Jilunia laotingensis: one gene and its partner. The protein of the gene in region 2 interacts with the protein of the main gene of each other region in a pairwise test. Links are inferred from orthologs where the notes say so. Each region holds a gene or a part of one and is shown on either strand. Other genes may lie near its edges.

What was found.
Region 1: the proteins of H8744_RS03280 (region 2) and secA interact in binary tests that used the Escherichia coli proteins (3 or more experiments, as listed by UniProt). The link is inferred for Jilunia laotingensis from one-to-one orthologs.

What each region holds. Positions count from the first base shown.
Region 1 is NZ_JACRTF010000001.1:256,090-266,840, reverse strand. What follows is about bases 4,432-8,338. They hold secA (preprotein translocase subunit SecA), read right to left. Parts: upstream 7,953-8,338; coding sequence 4,632-7,952; downstream 4,432-4,631. Other genes in these bases: H8744_RS01175 (alkaline phosphatase family protein), read right to left, coding at 8,002-8,338; H8744_RS01185 (DUF6340 family protein), read right to left, coding at 4,432-4,490. In the rest of the region: H8744_RS01200 (valine--tRNA ligase), read left to right, coding at 1-779; H8744_RS01195 (sensor histidine kinase), read left to right, coding at 890-2,794; H8744_RS01190 (hypothetical protein), read right to left, coding at 2,853-3,299; more of H8744_RS01185, read right to left, coding at 3,363-4,431; more of H8744_RS01175, read right to left, coding at 8,339-9,579; lipoprotein N-acyltransferase Lnb, read right to left, coding at 9,576-10,751. UniProt on the Escherichia coli protein: Required for protein export, interacts with the SecYEG preprotein conducting channel.
Region 2 is NZ_JACRTF010000001.1:804,552-814,266, forward strand. Bases 1-2,871 are described here. They hold H8744_RS03280 (alkaline phosphatase), read left to right. Parts: upstream 1-672; coding sequence 673-2,070; downstream 2,071-2,871. Other genes in these bases: efp (elongation factor P), read left to right, coding at 1-481; H8744_RS03285 (UDP-2,3-diacylglucosamine diphosphatase), read right to left, coding at 2,377-2,871. Outside these bases: more of H8744_RS03285, read right to left, coding at 2,872-3,141; H8744_RS03290 (iron-sulfur cluster assembly protein), read right to left, coding at 3,192-3,503; RadC family protein, read right to left, coding at 3,546-4,241; H8744_RS03300 (glycosyltransferase family 2 protein), read right to left, coding at 4,332-5,321; H8744_RS03305 (acetate kinase), read right to left, coding at 5,431-6,627; pta (phosphate acetyltransferase), read right to left, coding at 6,647-7,666; H8744_RS03315 (hypothetical protein), read right to left, coding at 7,802-9,358; H8744_RS03320 (DUF4384 domain-containing protein), read right to left, coding at 9,378-9,715.

The DNA of each region.
Region 1 (10,751 bases), 550 kb from region 2 along the record:
TGAAACTAAATGCAGCTTCCCTTGAAGTAGCCGATTTGTTAAGCAAGTATCGTCTGAGTGAGGCTTTGATGGTGATTTATAAACTGTTCTGGGATGAATTCTCTTCTTGGTTGCTTGAGATCGTGAAACCGGGATACGGTCAACCGATCAATGCTTATGTTTATAATATGACCTTGAATGCTTTTGAGCGTTTACTTACGCTGCTTCATCCGTTCATGCCTTTCATAACAGAGGAACTGTGGCAGCAATTACGTGAACGTAAATCCGGTGAAAGCTTGATGGTTTCTCTTCTGCAAAAGCCGGGTGAAGTTGACGAAACATTCGTTCAGCAATTTGAAATGGCGAAAGAGGTGATTACCAATATCCGCTCCATTCGTATGCAAAAGAACATCGCTTTGAAAGAGGCATTGGAATTGCAGGTAGTGGGACAGAACCCGGTAGAAAACATGGAGCCGGTGATCAGAAAGATGGGTAATCTTTCCGCCATAACCGTCGTGGAGACCAAAGCAGACGGTGCGGCATCGTTTATGATCGGGACTACGGAGTTTGCCGTTCCATTGGGAAATATGATCGATGTAGAAGCGGAAATAGCTCGTATGGAAGTAGAATTGAAACATAAACAAGGCTTTTTGCAGGGAGTTCTCAAGAAATTGAGCAATGAGAAGTTTGTAAGCAATGCCCCGGCTGCCGTTATCGAACTGGAACGTAAGAAACAGGCCGATGCGGAAAGTATTATCAAATCATTGCAGGAAAGTATAGAAGCTTTGAAGAAAGCCTAAAAATAAATCGTTGTTATAAAAAAGAGCAGGAGGTATCTCATATATTGTGAGTTATCTCCTGTTTTTATTAAAAATAATAATATCTTTGTCATCGTTCTAAAAAACATGGAATGAAACACACAACTTTATTGTTTATCTTACTTTTCTTCTTATTGCTTGGAGGAAGAACGTACTTGTATGCTTCCGGTAACGGAGGTTCTGGAAATGAAGTTTTGTTTATCAATTCCATAAATTTCAATTTACCTTGGGCAAAGAACTTATATTGGCAGGTTCATGATGAGTTGATAAAGAATGGCATTCGGGTGAAAGCAGAATCCTTGTCCGTCCCCGCAATCAGGACAGTGAGTGAAGTGGAGGGAATATTGAACCATTTGAAGGAGAAATATCCTTTGCCTCCCAAGCTGGTAGTGTTTATTGGTGATCCGGCTTGGATGGTATGCCGGGAGCTGTTTGATGATGTTTGGAAAGATGCTCCTGTCATAGTCACAAACACCCGGGATATTCTGCCGGCCTCACTGGATATACTTCTAGCACACGAGCCTTTGACAGCGGATAATTCCGTGCCCGCCTCCGTATGGCGGAAAGGGTATAATCTGACCTATCTTAGCCAAGTGTATTATGTGAAAGAGACTATTGACCTGATGCGTCAGTTGATGCCGGAAATGAAAAAGATTGCCTTTATTTCCGATGACCGTTATATCAGTGACATGGTACGTTCGGATGTGGAGAATACGATTGAGAATTTCTATCCTGATATTGAGCTGCAACAACTGTCCACGGTACATATCACAACGGAGATGCTTTTGGACACCTTACGCGGGTACGACCGGGCGACAGGACTGATCTATTACTCTTGGTTTGAGTCGCATAACCGGAATGATAACAATTACCTTTTTGACCATTTGCAGGAGATTATATCTAATTTCACCCACACTCCTTTATTTCTGCTTGCCGACGAGGATTTGTCGAAAGATACATTTGCAGGCGGGTATTACGTCTCTTCCGGTTCATTCGCACAGGCATTATTGTCATTGATTTATCGGGTTCAGGGTGGCGAAGCCCCAAGGGATATTCCAGGAGTGGACGGAGGGATACCTTCCGCTAATTTGTGTTATCCGGTATTGCAGAATTTTAATATACCTGTTTCTCTCTATCCCTCTGACGCAATTTATATAAACAAGCCTCAACCACTGCTTAAACAATATCAGATAGAGATTGTATGGTCGGTGTCCATCTTTTTGTTGGTGCTGGGAGCTGTTGCCTTTTATATTTATATTCTAAAGAAGACCCATCACCGACTGAAGGAAGCCAAGGAAGAGGCGGAACAGGCCAATCGGTTGAAATCGGCTTTTCTCGCTAATATGAGCCATGAGATCCGTACTCCATTAAATTCTATCGTAGGTTTTTCTAATTTACTTCCTCACGTAGATAGCAAGGAAGAGATGGAGGAGTACATCGGCATTATTGAGAATAATACGGAGCTACTATTGCAGCTTATTAACGATATTCTCGATATGGCGAAGATTGAGGCCGGAACTTATGACTTTCATGAGACGTGGGTAGATGTAAACCAAGTTATGGAAGATATTGAGAGGAGTGCGAAGTTGAGAATAAAAAATGACGCTGTAACATTGCTTTTTGATGAACGTCTGCCGCAATGTACCGTCTATACGGATAAAAACAGGTTGACGCAGGTGATTACGAATTTTGTAACCAATGCTATAAAATTTACGAAGGAAGGTAGCATTCGGATAGGATATCGTCTAAAGGATAAAAATACGCTGTTCTTTTACGTTGCCGACACAGGTTGCGGCATGTCTCGTGAACAATGTAACCATGTTTTCGACCGATTTATTAAATTTAATCCTTTTATACAAGGTACCGGTCTTGGACTCTCTATCTGTAAAATGCTGGTAGAAAAACATGGAGGACGGATAGGTGTTGATTCTGTGGAAGGAAAAGGTTCTACGTTTTGGTTTACGATGGAATATGATAAGGACTCTTCTCCAAAATAAATCCCTTATACGGATGGGCGCATAAGGGAAATTTTGATCTGCTTTTATGGCTTATGAATTACTTTTCCAACAACTCTTTTAAAAATTCATCCAGCTCTTTATCCAATCCTTTCAATAATTCATCGTCCACCAGTAAAGTATCGTCGTCTATTAAAAGGAGTTCGGTGATTGTCTCCTTCTCATCGTCTACCAGCACGAAAGAGTAAGGTTTCAGAATGGTTAGCTTATCAAAATCACCACCGTCTTTCATGCGGCAGAGAATCGAGCGTAGGATACGTTCTATGTTTTCGTAGAAATCATCATCTTCGTACGTTGCCCATTCCTCGATGGTTGTATTGACAAGTTCTTCATCTTCGTCATCGAAAATGTAGAGTTCACCTGAATTCTGGTTGGGTTGTATATGGATATCTGTAACATGGGTCTGCTCGCAGCCGCAAGTATACTTGGCAACTGCTTTCCGGATGGCCGATTCGATTACAGATTGTATTTGTTGACTTAGTTTCATGGGACTTCCTCTTTATATTCAGTTCAAAGGTATAAAAAAAATATTTACCTGCATATGATTTTATTAAAAATCATCATTAAATCGGCTCATTTGCATATTTAATGTGGCTAAACCTGCCTTTCGTTCTTGTAATTCTTCTAGGTAGAAGGTGGTCATCATGAATTTGGGAATGTCGTTAATGTCAATTCTTTCTTTAGATCTTTCATCCATATTCTCCATTTTACCTGCTAAGTCTTGTGCGTTTTTTGCCCAGGTTATGGCTTGCTCGATGTCGTCCTTGGTTTCATAATAGAGGGCTATATTAAGAGCGGCATGCATTTTATTCTTATCTTTTTTGGAATTTTTGAAGGTGCGTTCCCAAAGTTTCAAAGCTTTGTCCCAGGAATTTCTATGAACATAGGATGCAGCATCGCGCATGTCTACTGATCCGTTGGTGTACAGGGTTCGCATGGCGGATTTCCAATAGGGCAAGAGATGTTTTACTGGAATTGTACCGGCAAACTCAGATGCTTCTGCAATCATATCTTGTTCCTTTATTAGATGGGCATGCAAAAATGATACTTCTTTTACGGAATGGATATTATATGCATCCTCAGTTTGGTATTCTTCCCAAAAAATGCTGTCTTTGGGATTTAAAGTTAACATTGGCCCTTTTCTGTTTGGCAAATATATTTTTAGGGTGGGATGAACTTGCAGATCGATACTTCCATAGTAACATCTGAATTCACGGAGGTACTGAATTACTTTGGTGGCCTTTAGTTGAAGATTTTCAAGGGAAATCAATAAGTCCGCATTCAATTGAGTGGTTAATTCTTTTACTTCTTCTTGGCTGAGAGTAGATTCGCGTGCAGATTTATCATTTGCACGTAGGGCGGAATCACAAATAATTACTTCTTCGAAATAGTTACCTTGCGCAATAGATTCTGCTAATGATTCGGTAGCTATTTTGGCATCTCCATTATAATATACCACATCTCGGGCTATTTCTCCATCTTTTTTAGACGAGTCAGATTTGATCAATTTGTTTTCAGGAGTCTCACTCATATTATTTACAATGGCTACCCGGCGTAATTCAGAAGGAAAACTAACTTCTGCAGGCACCAAATAATCGATAGGCATTTGTCTCGTCGTTTGGCATGCGCTTAATGTCAGACAAACGATGACTAAAGAGAAGAAAGAATATTTTGCCATAGTTTATTTCTTTATTTAGCAAAAATACGATTTTGTACCAATAAAAAAAGGCTCCGAACAATATTTAACTGTTCAGAGCCATCTTTTGGGGAAGGAAGAGGAGAGAAGGCTTAGTTCTTTCATCTTCCTTCTTGATTCTTTTTACGCTTTTCCGTGGCAGTTCTTGTATTTTTTGCCACTACCGCACGGACAAGGATCGTTACGTCCTACTGTTTTTTCAGCGCGGATAGGTTCACGTTTTTGTTGTTCGCGAGTATCCTGTTGAGCTGCAGCTTGTTGATTGGGATCATTCAGATCTTGTTTTTGTTCGCGGTATTTGCTCATATCCTGACGGCTTTCGGGGGCAGCTTGACGTACTTCCACACGACGCTGTTCCGGTTGTTCGGGCGCTTCCTGTACAGGTATTTGTCCGCGCATTAGGATAGATACTGTCTGGTTGTTGATCTTGTTTACCATTGTATCGAACAAATTTACGGATTCCAACTTATAGATCAACAACGGGTCTTTCTGCTCGTAACTTGCATTCTGCACAGAATGTTTCAATTCATCCAGTTCACGAAGGTTTTCTTTCCATGATTCATCGATAACGTGGAGTAAGATTGACTTCTCGAATGATTTTACGACCTCTTTGGATTCAGTTTCATAAGCGGTTTTCAAGTTGCAGGAGATATTATACATCCGTTTACCATCTGTGATAGGTATCAGAATGTTTTCGTACATGTGTCCTTGGTTTTCATATACTTGCTTGATAACCGGATTGGCGATTTGTGCCAAGCGTTCCGTTTTACGTTTGAAGTTGGCCATCGCTGCATCGAAAGTTCTATCAGCGAGACTTTCTTTCTTTTCATTCCGGAACTCTTCTTCTGTGAACGGTGCATCCATTGCCAATGTATGGAGAAGGTCGAGTTTGCAATCTTCATATTCCGCATTGTTTTCAACAGCGGCAACGCAACGGTCCCAGATCATGTTGACGATATCCATGCCTATACGTTCGCCCATCAAGGCGTGACGGCGTTTTGTATAAACAACAGTACGTTGTTTGTTCATAACGTCATCGTATTCCAACAGACGTTTACGGATACCGAAGTTATTCTCTTCCACTTTCTTTTGTGCGCGTTCAATAGAGTTTGAAATCATCTTATGTTCGATCATTTCTCCTTCTTGGAATCCTAATTTATCCATTACGCTTGCGATACGGTCGGAAGAGAAGAGGCGCATCAAGTCATCTTCGAGTGAAACAAAGAATACGGATGAACCCGGGTCGCCTTGTCGTCCCGCACGACCACGTAACTGGCGGTCTACACGGCGTGATTCGTGACGTTCGGTACCGATGATTGCTAAACCACCGGCTTTCTTCACTTCCGGACTTAGCTTGATATCCGTACCACGACCTGCCATATTGGTAGCAATAGTCACTGTTCCGCTCAGACCAGCTTTCGCTACGATGTCTGCTTCTCTTTGGTGTAATTTAGCATTCAATACATTATGCTCAATCTTACGCATGCTCAGCATCTTGCTCAGCATTTCGGAGATTTCGACAGAAGTGGTACCGACCAAAACGGGTCTACCTGCATTGACCAAGCTCTCGATCTCTTCGATGACTGCTTTGTACTTTTCGCGTTTTGTTTTGTAAACACGGTCGTTCATGTCTTTACGGGCAATCGGACGGTTGGTCGGGATTACCACAACATCCAGTTTGTAGATGTCCCAGAGTTCGCCTGCTTCTGTTTCGGCTGTACCGGTCATACCCGAAAGTTTATGGTACATACGGAAGTAGTTTTGCAGCGTAATGGTTGCAAAAGTTTGGGTGGCAGCTTCTACTTTCACACGTTCTTTTGCTTCGATGGCCTGATGGAGTCCGTCGGAATAACGGCGTCCTTCCATGATACGTCCTGTCTGTTCGTCTACAATCTTAACCTGTCCGTCTATCACAACATATTCATCGTCCTTTTCGAACATGGTATATGCTTTCAACAGTTGGTTGATGGTATGTACGCGTTCAGATTTGATCGCGTAGTTGTTCAATAAGGCATCTTTCTTTTCCAGTTTCTGTTCATCGGACAGATCATGTTCATTTTCCAGTTCTGAAAGTTGGGCTGCGATATCGGGAAGAACAAATAATGTAGGATCGTCAGAATTGCCTGTGATAAGGTCGACACCTTTGTCTGTAAGGTCAACGCTGTTCAATTTCTCATCGATAACAAAGTACAACGGGTCTGTAGCCTCATGCATGCGTTTGTTATTCTGCTCCATGTAGATTTCTTCTGTTTTCAGCATGCCGGCTTTGATTCCCTGTTCACTGAGGAATTTAATCAGAGCTTTGTTTTTAGGCAATGCTTTATGGCTGCGGAACAGAGCTAAGAATCCTTCTTCCACATCTTTCTTGTTGTCGGAGGCAATCAATCTTTTAGCATCTGTCAGGTACTTGGTAGCCAAAACTTTTTGGGCTTCTACCAAACGTTCTACCATCGGGCAAAGAGCTTCGAAAAGCTGGTCTTCCCCCTTAGGTACGGGACCGGAAATGATCAACGGTGTACGGGCATCATCGATCAATACGGAGTCCACCTCATCGACAATGGCATAGTTATGTTGACGCTGTACAAGGTCTTTAGGGCTGATGGCCATGTTGTCGCGCAGATAGTCGAAGCCGAATTCATTATTCGTACCGAATGTAATATCTGCCAGATAAGCCTGACGACGGGCATCGGAGTTTGGCTGGTGCCTGTCGATACAATCGACACTCAGTCCGTGGAACATATAAAGCGGTCCCATCCATTCCGAGTCACGTTTTGCCAGATAGTCGTTCACGGTTACAACATGAACCCCATTGCCGGTTAAAGCGTTGAGGAATACAGGCAAGGTTGCTACCAATGTCTTACCTTCACCTGTTGCCATTTCGGCAATTTTACCTTTGTGGAGAACCACACCACCGAACAGCTGCACATCATAATGGATCATATTCCATACAGTGTCGTTTCCTCCTGCTACCCAATGGTTCTGATAAATGGCTTTGTCTCCTTCAATGCGGACAAAGTCTTTAGTGGCAGCTAAAGTACGGTCGAAATCAGTGGCAGTTACCACTACTTCTTCGTTTTCAGCAAACCGTCTGGCGGTATCTTTTACAATAGAGAAAGCGACTGGCAACACTTCGTCCAGTGCTTTTTCATATATTTCGAGAATTTCTTTTTCCAGTTTGTCGATCTGAGCGAAAACATCTTCACGATCTTCCAACTCCAAAGACTCTATGCTCGCTTTCAATTCTTCTACTTTAGCACGTTCTTTTGTAGCAGAGTCGTAGATGTATTGTTTTAGTTCCTGTGTCTTGGCACGAAGTCCGTCATTGTCCAATTTCTCAACCTCCGGGTATGCAGCTTTAATCTTGTCTACCCAGGGCTGAATTTCTTTCATGTCTCGTGTGGATTTGTTTCCAAAGATCGAGCTTAAAAATTCATTAAATCCCATGTGTTTATTATTTTTTATTTATTATTTGCTAATTGAATAAGGTGAGTATTCACCTGATGGTAAGAGGTGTTTTTGTGCAGGCATTGGGAGCCCGTATTCTCATTGTATGAGCCAGTGTAGGCGCAATATGATCAACGGTAACAGGTGTTTCTATTACCTCCGGTCTCACTGTGTTTCCAAAAAATACGAGTGGAGCCGGTATATGTGCATTACGAATGATCTTATTTTCCGAAGGATTGGTTTCGTTCATTACCGTCCATCCGGGAAGGACATCGATCAGTAGATCTCCTGAGCGTTTGCGGTGGAATCCGTTACGGATCATGTGGATTTCAGGGGTCCATGCACCTAATAACAAACGATGCATTGAGTATGCTTCGTTCACACCGCTGAATTGTACTAGAAAGTCGGCTGCCTTATTCTGTATTTCGGTCAGATCCAGTTGTTTCTGTTCGATCAGTTTGTGATTGAGATAGATCTGTTGGTCATAATAGGCCTCTACATATTGCCCTTCACCGTATGAAGCCATCAGATACATGTTTAATAATGCTGCACAGCGGTTCAAATGAAATTCTCCTCCCGGAATGCGATAAATCCCGTGGTCGGCGGACTCTGTATCTACATACCCGGTAGAAGTGATGCAGAAAAGTACATTCTGAAGCCCGATTTTCTTATCGACCATCTCCAATAGGTTGGCGATGCTACGGTCCAGACGTACATACGTGTCTTGCAATTCCATGGCGCACTCTTGTGAAGTCTTATGGGCATAATTGCCTGCATAATACATCAATGAGAGCATGTCCGGTATATCATCTTTACCGATATTACTTTTATCCAGCAGTACCTCTGTCAATGAGTTTACTTCATCATTAACGAACGGGCTAGCTATTAACCGGCGGAATTTGTTTCTCCGGTCATCATCAAATTTATATTTGAAAGCATCCTCCCTCCATTCCGGAAGATAGACATATTTGTCTACCGGATGTACTGGTGTCCATACGATATTTCCTATACGGAAATCGATGGCTTGTCGATCATTATATTCGCTGACCCACCAAGGGAATTCAGAATAGTAAGTGGTGCTACACCATTTTCCGGTATTGCTGTTTAGCCAAAATGCTCCGTTTCCTGCATGACCTGCTGCAAATATGGCAGCATCGCGGAAAGGAGCGATGGCATATACCAAACCTTTATTGCGGGTGGCTATTTTAAGTTCATCGGCTATTGTAGAAGTGAGTAATAAGGCTGGGGAACTGTTTTCATCCGTATAATTACCCATAAATGCAGGGTCGTCTACGCAACTTGTCGGTCTTAAAGTAGAAGCATCCAACCATTGATTGCCTACAATGCCATTCATGGAAGGCGTTGTGCCGCTATAAATGGCGGCAACGGCGGATGCTCGGTCTACTCGGTTGAAATTATATTCGGCATTACGAAAAACTTTTCCCTCTTTCCAAAGCCTTTTAAATCCTTTTTCACCATATAGGGTAGAAAATGCTTCCAAATAATCTGTACGCAACTGGTCGATCGTCAGTCCTATTACCAGTTTGGGGGTAGACGCGGGAAGCGGCTGGGCTTGCAGTCCGGTAATAGTTAATACTGTTATTATGGAAGTCAGTAATCCTTTCATTTTGTTTTTTTATAAGTCAGAATGAGATTGCTTGCAGAACGTATCAGCAAACAGAGTGCCAAAGGTACGACAGCTAAATCAATTCTTTGCGGTATTAGCGGAAAAAGCACTATAAAAAGTGTTAAAACGACGCAGTTCGCAACATTGTACCAGCATTTTCTTCCTTTTCTGGCAGCATTTACAATGATTGGGAGGAAGATCAGATGCCCGGGTTGAAATACAAAAAGCAAGTAATTGTGACTTACAGCCGGGTGTTGGGAGAAAAGTGCAAGGAACGTAATTACACAACCGGCAATTCCTGCAGTTCCGAATAATGCCAAGTCTAATCCCCAAAGCCCCTTCTTTTTCCTTATGCCATATATGGTAGCTATTGTTACTATAATGAATAATAGCAGGGCACATCTCATAGGAGTCAGGAGGTTCATGATGTCGAATTTGGTAGGGGATGAGTCGGTGTCTTCACAATCGATGATTATTCGCGAGTCCGATACCAGTTTTCTCTCTTTTCCATTGTTTATGATTTTAGCCCTTTGAAAGTCATTCTTCAGATAAAACGGGACAAACATCATTTGTCTGTTTGTGATCGGGCGATCTGCTTCGCTCCCTATACAAAAGTCGATGCCGAATTGTGACCAAGGATGTCCTTTCGTATATTGATGTACAATGTCACGAAAGGATTTGGTGTGGTTTCTGTCTGAAAAATCATAGCTTATTTTTCCTTCGATGCTTTCTTCTATTTTATCCCGAGGACGGGTAGCGCAGTTGTCATAAAAGAAATTATACCGGTATGTCCGGTTCTCGGGCCGGCAATTTTCTTCCAGCAGATATAGCAACTTTCCCTTTTCTTCCGGCAGTAGGTTTAGTGTTTGTTGCCACACACTACGTTCTTCGTAGTCGTATTCAGCAGCAAAACGGTCGTAGGAGGTTACTCCAAGAATATAATCTGTTTCACCCAAAGCAAACCTAAGTATAAAATTGGGAGTATTGAAGCTGAAAAGACCATAGTTGAAGACGTAATCGATCCCTTTTGCCGGTTCCTCATAACGTATAGCTGTGTGCCCAAAGAGGGAATAAATTTCTTCTCCGGGGGCGCAAGTCAATAAGCTGATTCGTACCGAGTCGTTGGTTGTATCTTTTGTCTGATTTGCCTGAGCAGAAAAGCAAAAGAGAAA
Region 2 (9,715 bases):
ACCAGGAAAAGGTAACACTTTCATGCGTACAAAACTTAAAGATGTAGTAAGTGGCTATGTCCTCGAACGCCGTTTCAACATCGGTGAAAAACTGGAAGATGTGCGTGTAGAACGTCGTCCTTACCAATTTCTGTATAAAGAAGGAGAAGACTACATCTTCATGAATCAAGAAACTTTCGACCAGCATCCGATAGCACACGACCTTATCAATGGCGTTGACTTCTTGCTCGAAGGTGCTGTTCTTGAAGTAGTATCCGATGCTTCTACCGAAACTGTACTTTATGCCGATATGCCTGTAAAAGTACAAATGAAAGTTACTTATACCGAACCGGGCATGAAAGGCGATACGGCAACCAATACATTGAAACCTGCAACAGTGGAATCGGGTGCTACGGTACGTGTTCCTTTGTTTATCAATGAAGGTGAAACCATTGAAATCGACACACGCGACGGTTCTTACGTAGGACGTGTAAAAGCATAACATCTCGATTATTATAAGTCTCAAAAGGCTGGTATCTATCCGTAGATATCGGCCTTTTTCTTTTATATCCCTATGCCGGAAACAGAAATGCAAGACCGATTAAAATCACAAATTCTTTCTTCTCCTATCTTTTTTATGTACATTTGCTCCATCGATATATTTAAAGTTTCAATTATATAAGTAATATTCGCATGAAAAGATTAATGTATGTATTATGCTTTGTCTTGATTTCCATCGTAGCACATGGGCAAGCAAAGTATGTTTTCTATTTTATCGGAGACGGTATGGGGGTAAACCAGGTGAACGGTACGGAAATGTTCCGTGCAGAATTGCAAAACGGACGGATCGGAGTGGAACCACTCCTGTTTACACAGTTTCCGGTAGGCACTATGGCAAGCACCTTCTCTGCCACTAATTCGGTTACTGACTCATCGGCTGCAGGTACCGCCTTATCGACAGGTATTAAAACATACAATGGTGCCATAGGTATGAATGATCAGAAAGAACCTATCGAAACCGTAGCAGAGAAAGCGAAAAAGGCCGGAAAAAGAGTGGGCATCGCTACTAGCGTAAGTGTAGACCACGCCACACCTGCCGCCTTCTATGCTCATCAGCCCAATCGAAGCATGTATTATGAGATTGCTACCGACTTACCCAAAGCCGGTTTTGACTTCTATGCAGGGTCCGGATTCCTAAAACCGACTACAACAGCCGACAAGAAAGAAGCCCCCAGCATTTTCCCCATGTTCGAAGAAGCAGGATACACATTGGCACGTGGATACAATGACTATAAAGCCAAAGCTCCGAACGCGAAGAAAATGATTCTGATTCAGGAAGAAGGTGCAAACACAGGGTCACTGCCGTATGCAATCGACCGTCAGGAAAATGACCTGACTTTAGCCCAAATCACAGAAAGTGCCATCGACTTCCTGATGAAAGAGAAAAACAAGGGTTTCTTCCTAATGGTAGAAGGAGGTAAAATAGATTGGGCATGCCATGCAAATGATGCGGCTACAGTGTTCAATGAAGTGATGGATATGGACGCAGCCATTAAAGTCGCTTATGAGTTCTATAAGAAGCACCCGAAAGAAACTCTGATCGTAGTAACAGCCGATCATGAAACCGGTGGCATCGCGCTGGGTACAGGAGAATATGCTTTAAACCTGAAAGCACTCCAATACCAAAAACAATCAGCCGATGAACTTTCAACACAGATCAGCCAATTGAGAAAAGCCAAAAACAACAAGGTCACTTGGGAAGAAATGAAAGCTCTGTTAGCTGACAAGATGGGATTCTGGAGAGAAGTACCCATCTCTTGGGAACAGGAAAAGAAGCTTCGCGACGAGTTCGAAAAATCTTTTGTTCATAACAAAGTGGTGTTTGAAGAAAGTTTATACTCCAAAAGCGAACCAATGGCAGCACGCGCTAAAGAGGTAATGGACGAGATCGCCATGATCAGCTGGGCAAGCGGTAGCCATTCGGCAGGATATGTTCCGGTATTTGCCATCGGAGCCGGCGCTCATTTGTTCGGAGAGAAAATAGACAATATCGAAATCCCGAAACGAATTGCAAAAGCGGGAAAATACTAAAAGAAGGAAGAATTAAGAATCAAGGGGGAAGAAGCTATTTTCCTCAGTACTGCCCACGAGTTGGCATTGTCCACCTTTTGCATGGCACTGTTCCTTATTTTATTGTAAATGGAAAACTTCAGGATTCAGATTTTATACCTGAATCCTGTTTTCATATATGGTGACCTTCATTATTAGTTTTCTCCAGTCGGGCTTATTTGTAAAAAATATGCCAATATATGTAATGCCCCGTAAGATATATTCTTACGGGGCATTACATATATTAATATCACCTATCTCTTCTATATTTCTTCTTTCGCAATCCGGTCACAATTTCGTTTCCCCTTCCACATATTCCTCAAGAAACAGGTTTTCGCCATCGAAAACGGCATAAGAGAAGAAGTTAATCCAATCTCCGAGAATCAAGACACGGGCCGTCGCACTTAACATTAGGTCAAGTTCAATATGACGGTGCCCATAAATAAAGAAATTGATGTTCGGGTGATTCTTCAGATACTCTTTTGTATAGAGAACAAGATATTCCTTATTTTCACCCATGTAATCCGGTTCTTTACCATCGGCACGTTTCATACGGCTGTGCTTTGCCCATGTCAAACCAAGATCAACACTCCACCGGGGATGAAGATTAGAGAAAAGCGTCTGCAAAGTCTTACTGTGAAACATGCCACGCAAAAACTTGAACTTCTTATCGGGGTCTCCCAATCCATCACCATGTGCCAGATAGAACTCTTTCCCGTATATTTCGGTAGTCAATGGCTTACGGTGAATGATAACCCCACATTCCTTTGTTAAGTAATCGCCACACCATATATCATGGTTCCCGGTAAAGAAATGCACCTCCACTCCCATATCTGTCAATTCCGAAAGCTTTCCAAGGAAGCGGGTAAAGCCCTTGGGAACTACCAACTTAAATTCATACCAAAAATCAAACATATCGCCCAACAAATAGACAGCGGCAGCTTTGTGCTTAATACTATCGAGAAAATTCACCAGTCTTCGTTCCTGAGTACGCCCATGTTCAATAGCACGTGAGCCTAGATGGGCATCGGAAAGGAAATAGATGTTTTTCATTTCAATTATGAATTAGTAATTACAAAATATCAAACGGAATGTTTCTTTTCTCACAGGAATCCCAGTTCCAATTTAGCTTCCTCGCTCATCATGTCTTTGTCCCATTCCGGCTCAAAGACCAGATTGATAGTGGAAGAAGTGACTCCTTCTACCGACTCTACCCTTTGCCGGACATCTTCCATGATAAAATCGGCCGCTGGACAGTTAGGAGCCGTCAACGTCATATCTATGGATACTTCAAAAGTATCGGAAACATCAATCTTATAGATAAGTCCCAGATCGTATATGTTCACCGGTATCTCCGGATCGTACACAGTCTTGAGCATATCTACTATTTTCTCTTCTATTTCAAACTTAGTCATAAAAGTGAGTATTTATTTTTGCAAATATAAGAATAAAATCATTCAGACAAGTCCTTCGTCAGCAAAACTGTAGAACTTACCATCACAGATTATAACATGATCGATCAAATGAATGTTCATCGTATGAGCTGCATCCTGAATCTGTTTGGTCAGCGCCTTATCTTCCTGGCTGGGGCGATTACTGCCCGATGGATGATTATGAACGACAGCCATTCGAGTCGCACGTTTCAATATGGCTTCCCTAAGAAGGGTACGTACATCCACAAATGTCCCGGCAATCCCGCCTGTGCTGACACACACTTTATCAATCACCTTATTTGCCTGATTGAGCAATAACACCCAAAATTCTTCCAAAGGAAGATCGCACATCAAAGGATGGAACAATTCATAAATATCCTTGGAACAAGTGACGGCAGACCGTTCCATTGCTTGCTGGAGCTTACGACGCTTTCCCAATTCCAAAGCAGCCATAATAGTGACGCTTTTAGCTGGACCCAATCCCTTAAAACGAGCATAATCAGGAAGTTCCCATCGAGCCAGTTCGTTAAGGTCGTTATGGCAGTCTTTAAGCATTCGGCGCATTAGCTCCACGGCTGTTTCTTCCGTATTTCCCGATCCAATCAATATAGCCAGTAACTCCGCATCACTTAAAGCATCCGCTCCTTTACTCATCATTTTCTCACGTGGTCTGTCTTCCTCCGCCCATTGGTTAATATTAAGTTTCTGCCTGTCTTCCATGTTTATTATATTATAAGGTATAGTTGCACCGACCATAAGAACCGATTGCCTCCTCCTGAATAAGAGGTTTCTACTATTGATAAAAATCTGTTATTTATAAAAAGTCCTTTGGAAAGCTCCAAACTCACCGCGTTTCAAGATACAACGTTCCCACCAAGCTCTCCAGAAGCCCGTTCCATAACCGATAAGTTGTATAAATGAAGCAGCGACAGAATAGATGCCGATCCGCAGACTATGATTCCTACATGTAGAATCAATACAGACCAACAGAGCATACAGAACGATCGGAATCAGACTATACAGGCAGAAAAAGCTCCCGATTAAAAGCAGGACAACTCCTAATGTGAAGATGGCTGGAAGCAGATGTACTATTTTTAATGATTCCGGATATTTCTTATACAGATTAATACGGGCTATCCCCGAATTATGTACTTGTTTAAAGAATTTCTTAAGATCCGTACGCCGTTTGTGATAAACCCACGCTCCGGGAAATAGACGGCAACGATAGCCCCCTTTGAAAATACGGATACTGAAATCGATATCCTCTCCGAAACGCATTTTAGAGAATCCCCCTAAAACGTGATACACTTCGCGCTCTACGCCCATATTAAAGCTGCGGGGATAAAACTTATCCATCTTCTTTTTTCCACCCCGGATGCCACCGGTAGTAAAAAAAGAAGTCATAGAATAATTGATAGCCTTCTGGATATCGGTAAAAGAATCATGCGCCCTGTCAGGCCCCCCGAACGCATCGGCTGAGGAATCTTTTAATTCATTTTCAACCGAGTCCAGATATCCTTCCGGCAAAATACAATCCGAATCCAAAATAATGAGATACTCTCCCTGACTTCTCTCCGCACCATAATTCCTCGTTTGTCCCGGACCGGAATTAGGCTTCTGAAAGTATTTTATATCCAGACAATTCTTGTATTTATCAACCACCTCTCGGCAAGGAACCGAAGAACCATCTTCCACGACGATCACCTCAAAGTCTTTGAAATGCTGAGACATAAGGCTTTGCAACAGTTCATCCACTTCATCCGGACGATTATAGACAGGAATTATGACGGAATATCTCATATTTTTCTATTTTTCTATTCTACAGGCAAAGATAAGTGATTATTTTAATAACAGGACGGGACACCCCCGCAAAGGATGTCCCGTCCTATAAAATATTTCTTGTTTACGACTATTTACTTACAATATCCATTGTATCGGATGCAATCAGCAACTCTTCATCTGTAGGGATAACAACTACCTTCACCTTGGAATCATCCGTTGAGATAATGGCTTCTTCTCCACGAACTTTATTTCTTTCCGGATCAATCTTTATTCCCATGAATTCAAGGCCTTCGCATACCCCCGCACGACAAGATGCTTGGTTCTCACCTACGCCACCGGTAAAGAGAATCACATCAACTCCTCCTAATGCAGCAGCGTATGCACCAATGTATTTCTTAATGCGATAGAAATACATTTTCTCTGCGAGAATAGCTTTGGGATTACCAGCGGCAACAGCTGCTTCCAATTCGCGCATATCGCTGGACACACCCGAAACGCCTAATACTCCACTCTTCTTATTTAGCAAGTTGGACACCCCAGTGGTATTCAAGCCTTCCTTATCCATGATGAAAGTAACGGCACCCGGATCGATGTCACCGCTACGAGTACCCATCATCAAACCTTCCAACGGTGTCAAGCCCATGGTCGTGTCGATGCTCTTACCATCTTTTATGGCAGTGATAGAGCCACCATTACCAATATGGCAAGTGATCAACTTCAGCCCTTCCGGTTTGATGCCCAGAAATTCACATACACGCTGTGAGACGTAACGGTGGGAAGTTCCGTGGAAGCCATAACGACGCACACCGTATTTTTCATACAGGTCGTAAGGAACGGCATAAAGGTATGCATAATCCGGCATTGTCTGATGGAAAGCCGTATCAAACACACCTACCTGCGGGATATCCGGCAGAATAGCCGAAATAGCATTTACACCTTTCAGGTTTGCAGGATTGTGAAGCGGAGCCAGATCGTTACAAGCAGCAAAAGCTTCAAGCACTTCCTTATTCAGTAATACAGATTTGCTGAAACGTTCACCGCCATGTACCATACGGTGTCCGACGGCATTTATCTCGTTCAATGATTTGATGGCACCGTATTGCGGGTCTACCAATGTCTTAAGGATGAGTTCCACGCCTGCGGTATGCTCGGGAATGTCCTTTTCAATGATCTTCTTTTCACCGTTCGGTAGAGTCAGCTTCAAAAAGGAACCTTTCAGGCCGATTTTTTCGATACCACCTTGTGCAATTACCTCTTTACTGTCCATATCGAACAGTTTGTATTTGATTGACGAACTTCCACAGTTCAATACTAATATCTTCATTTCTATATCGAATTATAGGTTATTTCAACTTTTTAGCCGCAATAGCTTGATTGGCAGTAATAGCAATCATTCTGTAAACATCTTCAATGGAACAACCGCGTGAAAGATCGTTTACCGGACGGGCTATGCCTTGTAGAATCGGTCCAACAGCATCGGCATGTCCCAAACGCTGAACCAGTTTATAAGAAATATTACCGACTTCCAAACTCGGAACAATCAACACATTCGCCTGACCTGCGATGGGAGACCCCGGAGCTTTGCTCGCACCGACTTCAGGAACCAATGCTGCATCAGCCTGCAACTCGCCATCGATAGCCAGTGTAGGATCCAACTCCTTGGCAATCTTCAATGCTTCAACCACTTTATCCACAACTTCGTGCTTAGCCGAACCTTTGGTTGAGAAGCTTAATAAAGCAACCTTCGGTTCTTCTATTCCTGCAACAGCCTGAGCCGTACGAGCCGTACACACGGCTATCTGAGCCAATTGTTCAGCATCAGGCACAGGAGTTACGGCAACATCCCCCATAACGAGAATGCCATTCTTTCCGTATTCGGGAGCATGCGTCAGCAATAGCATCGCACCGGAAACTGTAGTAATGCCCGGAGTCGTTTTAATGATTTGGAGTGCAGGACGCAACACATCTCCTGTAGTATTACGCGCACCCGCCAACTGCCCGTCAGCATCATTGTTCTTAATGATAAGGCACCCCAAATACAAAGGATTACGCACCAATTTACGAGCCTCTTCGATAGTCATACCCTTCTTCTTACGCAACTCACATAAAAGCTGTGCATATTCTTCCATCTTCGGATGGTTTTCCGGATCGATGATGGTAGCTTTACTGATATTTCCCAATCCCCATTTGGCGGCAGCTTCTTCAATTTCCTTCGGATTTCCTATAAGAATAAGGTCTGCAACTTCATCTGTCAATATCTGATTGGCAGCTTTCAGGGTACGTTCTTCCGTTCCTTCGGGCAGAACAATGCGTTGGCGATCCGCTTTCGCACGCGCAACGATAGAGTTAATTAAATTGAGCATAAATATTTTAAAATATATGTATAGTCTGGTAGTAACGTGTCATTCACGTTGCAAAAGTACACAATATTGTAACATCTACATTGCAAAACGGGGCATAAATATGCCCCGAATATACAATTATTATAATATTTAACACTAATAGATTACCTGTGGAGCCACATCCTTAAATTGCTCCATACACATTCCGATGGTGGCACCGATATAGGTAGGGTCGCAAATAAGATACTTCGTCCCGTCATCCAATATGATATAGTCACCTGGAATCTCTTCAGTAAAGCGAACCGCTGAAGCAATATGGTTCGGATAATCCAGCAAAATGGCATCCAATCCTAACAAATCCTTTACTAAAGTAGCATACAGAATAGCCCGGTCTTCGCAATCGCAAGCGGGATAAAAGAAGTTCTCATCCAGAAAGAATGGCTTCTCGTAACCAAACTGATCACCATCCGTTTGGTACTCAAAACCCGTCTGAACAAATTCGATCAAGAGATTAGCCGCTTCACGTTGCGACTTTCCTTTGATTGCCTCTTTCAAAGGAGGGTACAAGGTTGCTTTCAGCTCCTCACTCATTGGCGTATGATAGTACACTGAAACATCACATTGGGGATAGTTTTTATAAAACTCCATCAGATTTCGATTGACCACCGTCTCTACTTTTACAGACCCGGAGGTAGGAGAAACAGTTTCTTGATATTCCGCCATATCAAATTTAGGAGCCGCATTAATAGCTAACGAGATGTAGTTTTTAGCATTGGCGAAATCTTGTTTATAAGTATATACTCCCATCCCCCCATTCTGCTTTTCAGCATTAAAAACATAATACTTCGTTCCTTCCAACATTATATAAGGTATGCCGTACAATGCACCAGCAGGAGCCACCATCAGTTTTAGCTTCCCATTGATTTTAGAAAGACGTACTTTGTAACCCGACTTATTCAAAATAAACATTTGCAGAAAAGCAATGTCATCTTTCTGTTGCTCACCGTAAAGCTGTTCTCCGATCTTTTGGGTAAACAACAAATACTCCCAGTCGCTCATATTCTTTTCTTCACGCAAGGTCATGCAATCCTTGATCAGTTGCTCATGATCCGCCTTGCACAACTTACTCCATGCATCCGCCACGTCTCCTTCGCGGTTGCCTGCAAGTGCCAAATTTTCTATTGCATCGGTAGCGACCTTCATCGGTGTACCATAAAAATTCACAGAACTCCGTTGAACCGGTCTTTCAGTAACAGGCACTTTCGGCATGTCTATTTTTACGGGAAGATAGGGATGTCCGGGAACATATACCCCCGGAGCAGGTTTATCTGTCATTACGGGCAGTTCCGGCTTCTTCACGTCTACAGGACGGCCCGCAATGGTAGGTTTTTCCATGTCCGGAATTTTAGGTGAGGCGGGCTTAATAGCCACCGGAGCCTGAGGTTTCTTTCCATCAAACACCGGTTGTTTCACAGGTTCCGGCCTAACCGGAGGTTCCAACGGATCAAACGCCTCAAACTTCGCCCAGGATTCTCTCAGGAAAGTTTCGAACTCTGCATCTGCCTTATTCTTGAATTCATTAAATTCTTCTTGCTGAGCTTTCTGGAAGGCATCGAAATCTTTCTCATAATCCACCTCCTGTCCCATAGCTGCCGGCAGAGATACAAACATCCCAGCTATAAAAAGAATAATATACTTCACCTTGTTATTCATCTGTACATTTTTTAGTCACTTATTTAATCAGTACCATCTCATAGAAAGCACACCGTTGGTTGGCAGGGATCGAATAAACCCATTTCAACACATTCTGATAGGTAACTGTATCCGTAAACGGGATATTTTCCTTGGTAGCTACCATCATCATGTTTATTTTTTCATTCTCCTTTCCCGGCTGCTTCTCCATCAGATAATCCACAGAATTACTGAAAGGTATATTATACTCATGCCCTGCTGTCAGCAACCTGTCAGCTTCATAGGCATTAGGATAGAGCAAAGATCCACCTGTGCTGTCAAACCAAAAAAACTTCAGATAAGAGTCCGCACCGTGTACCTTCAGACTGCAAGTAAACA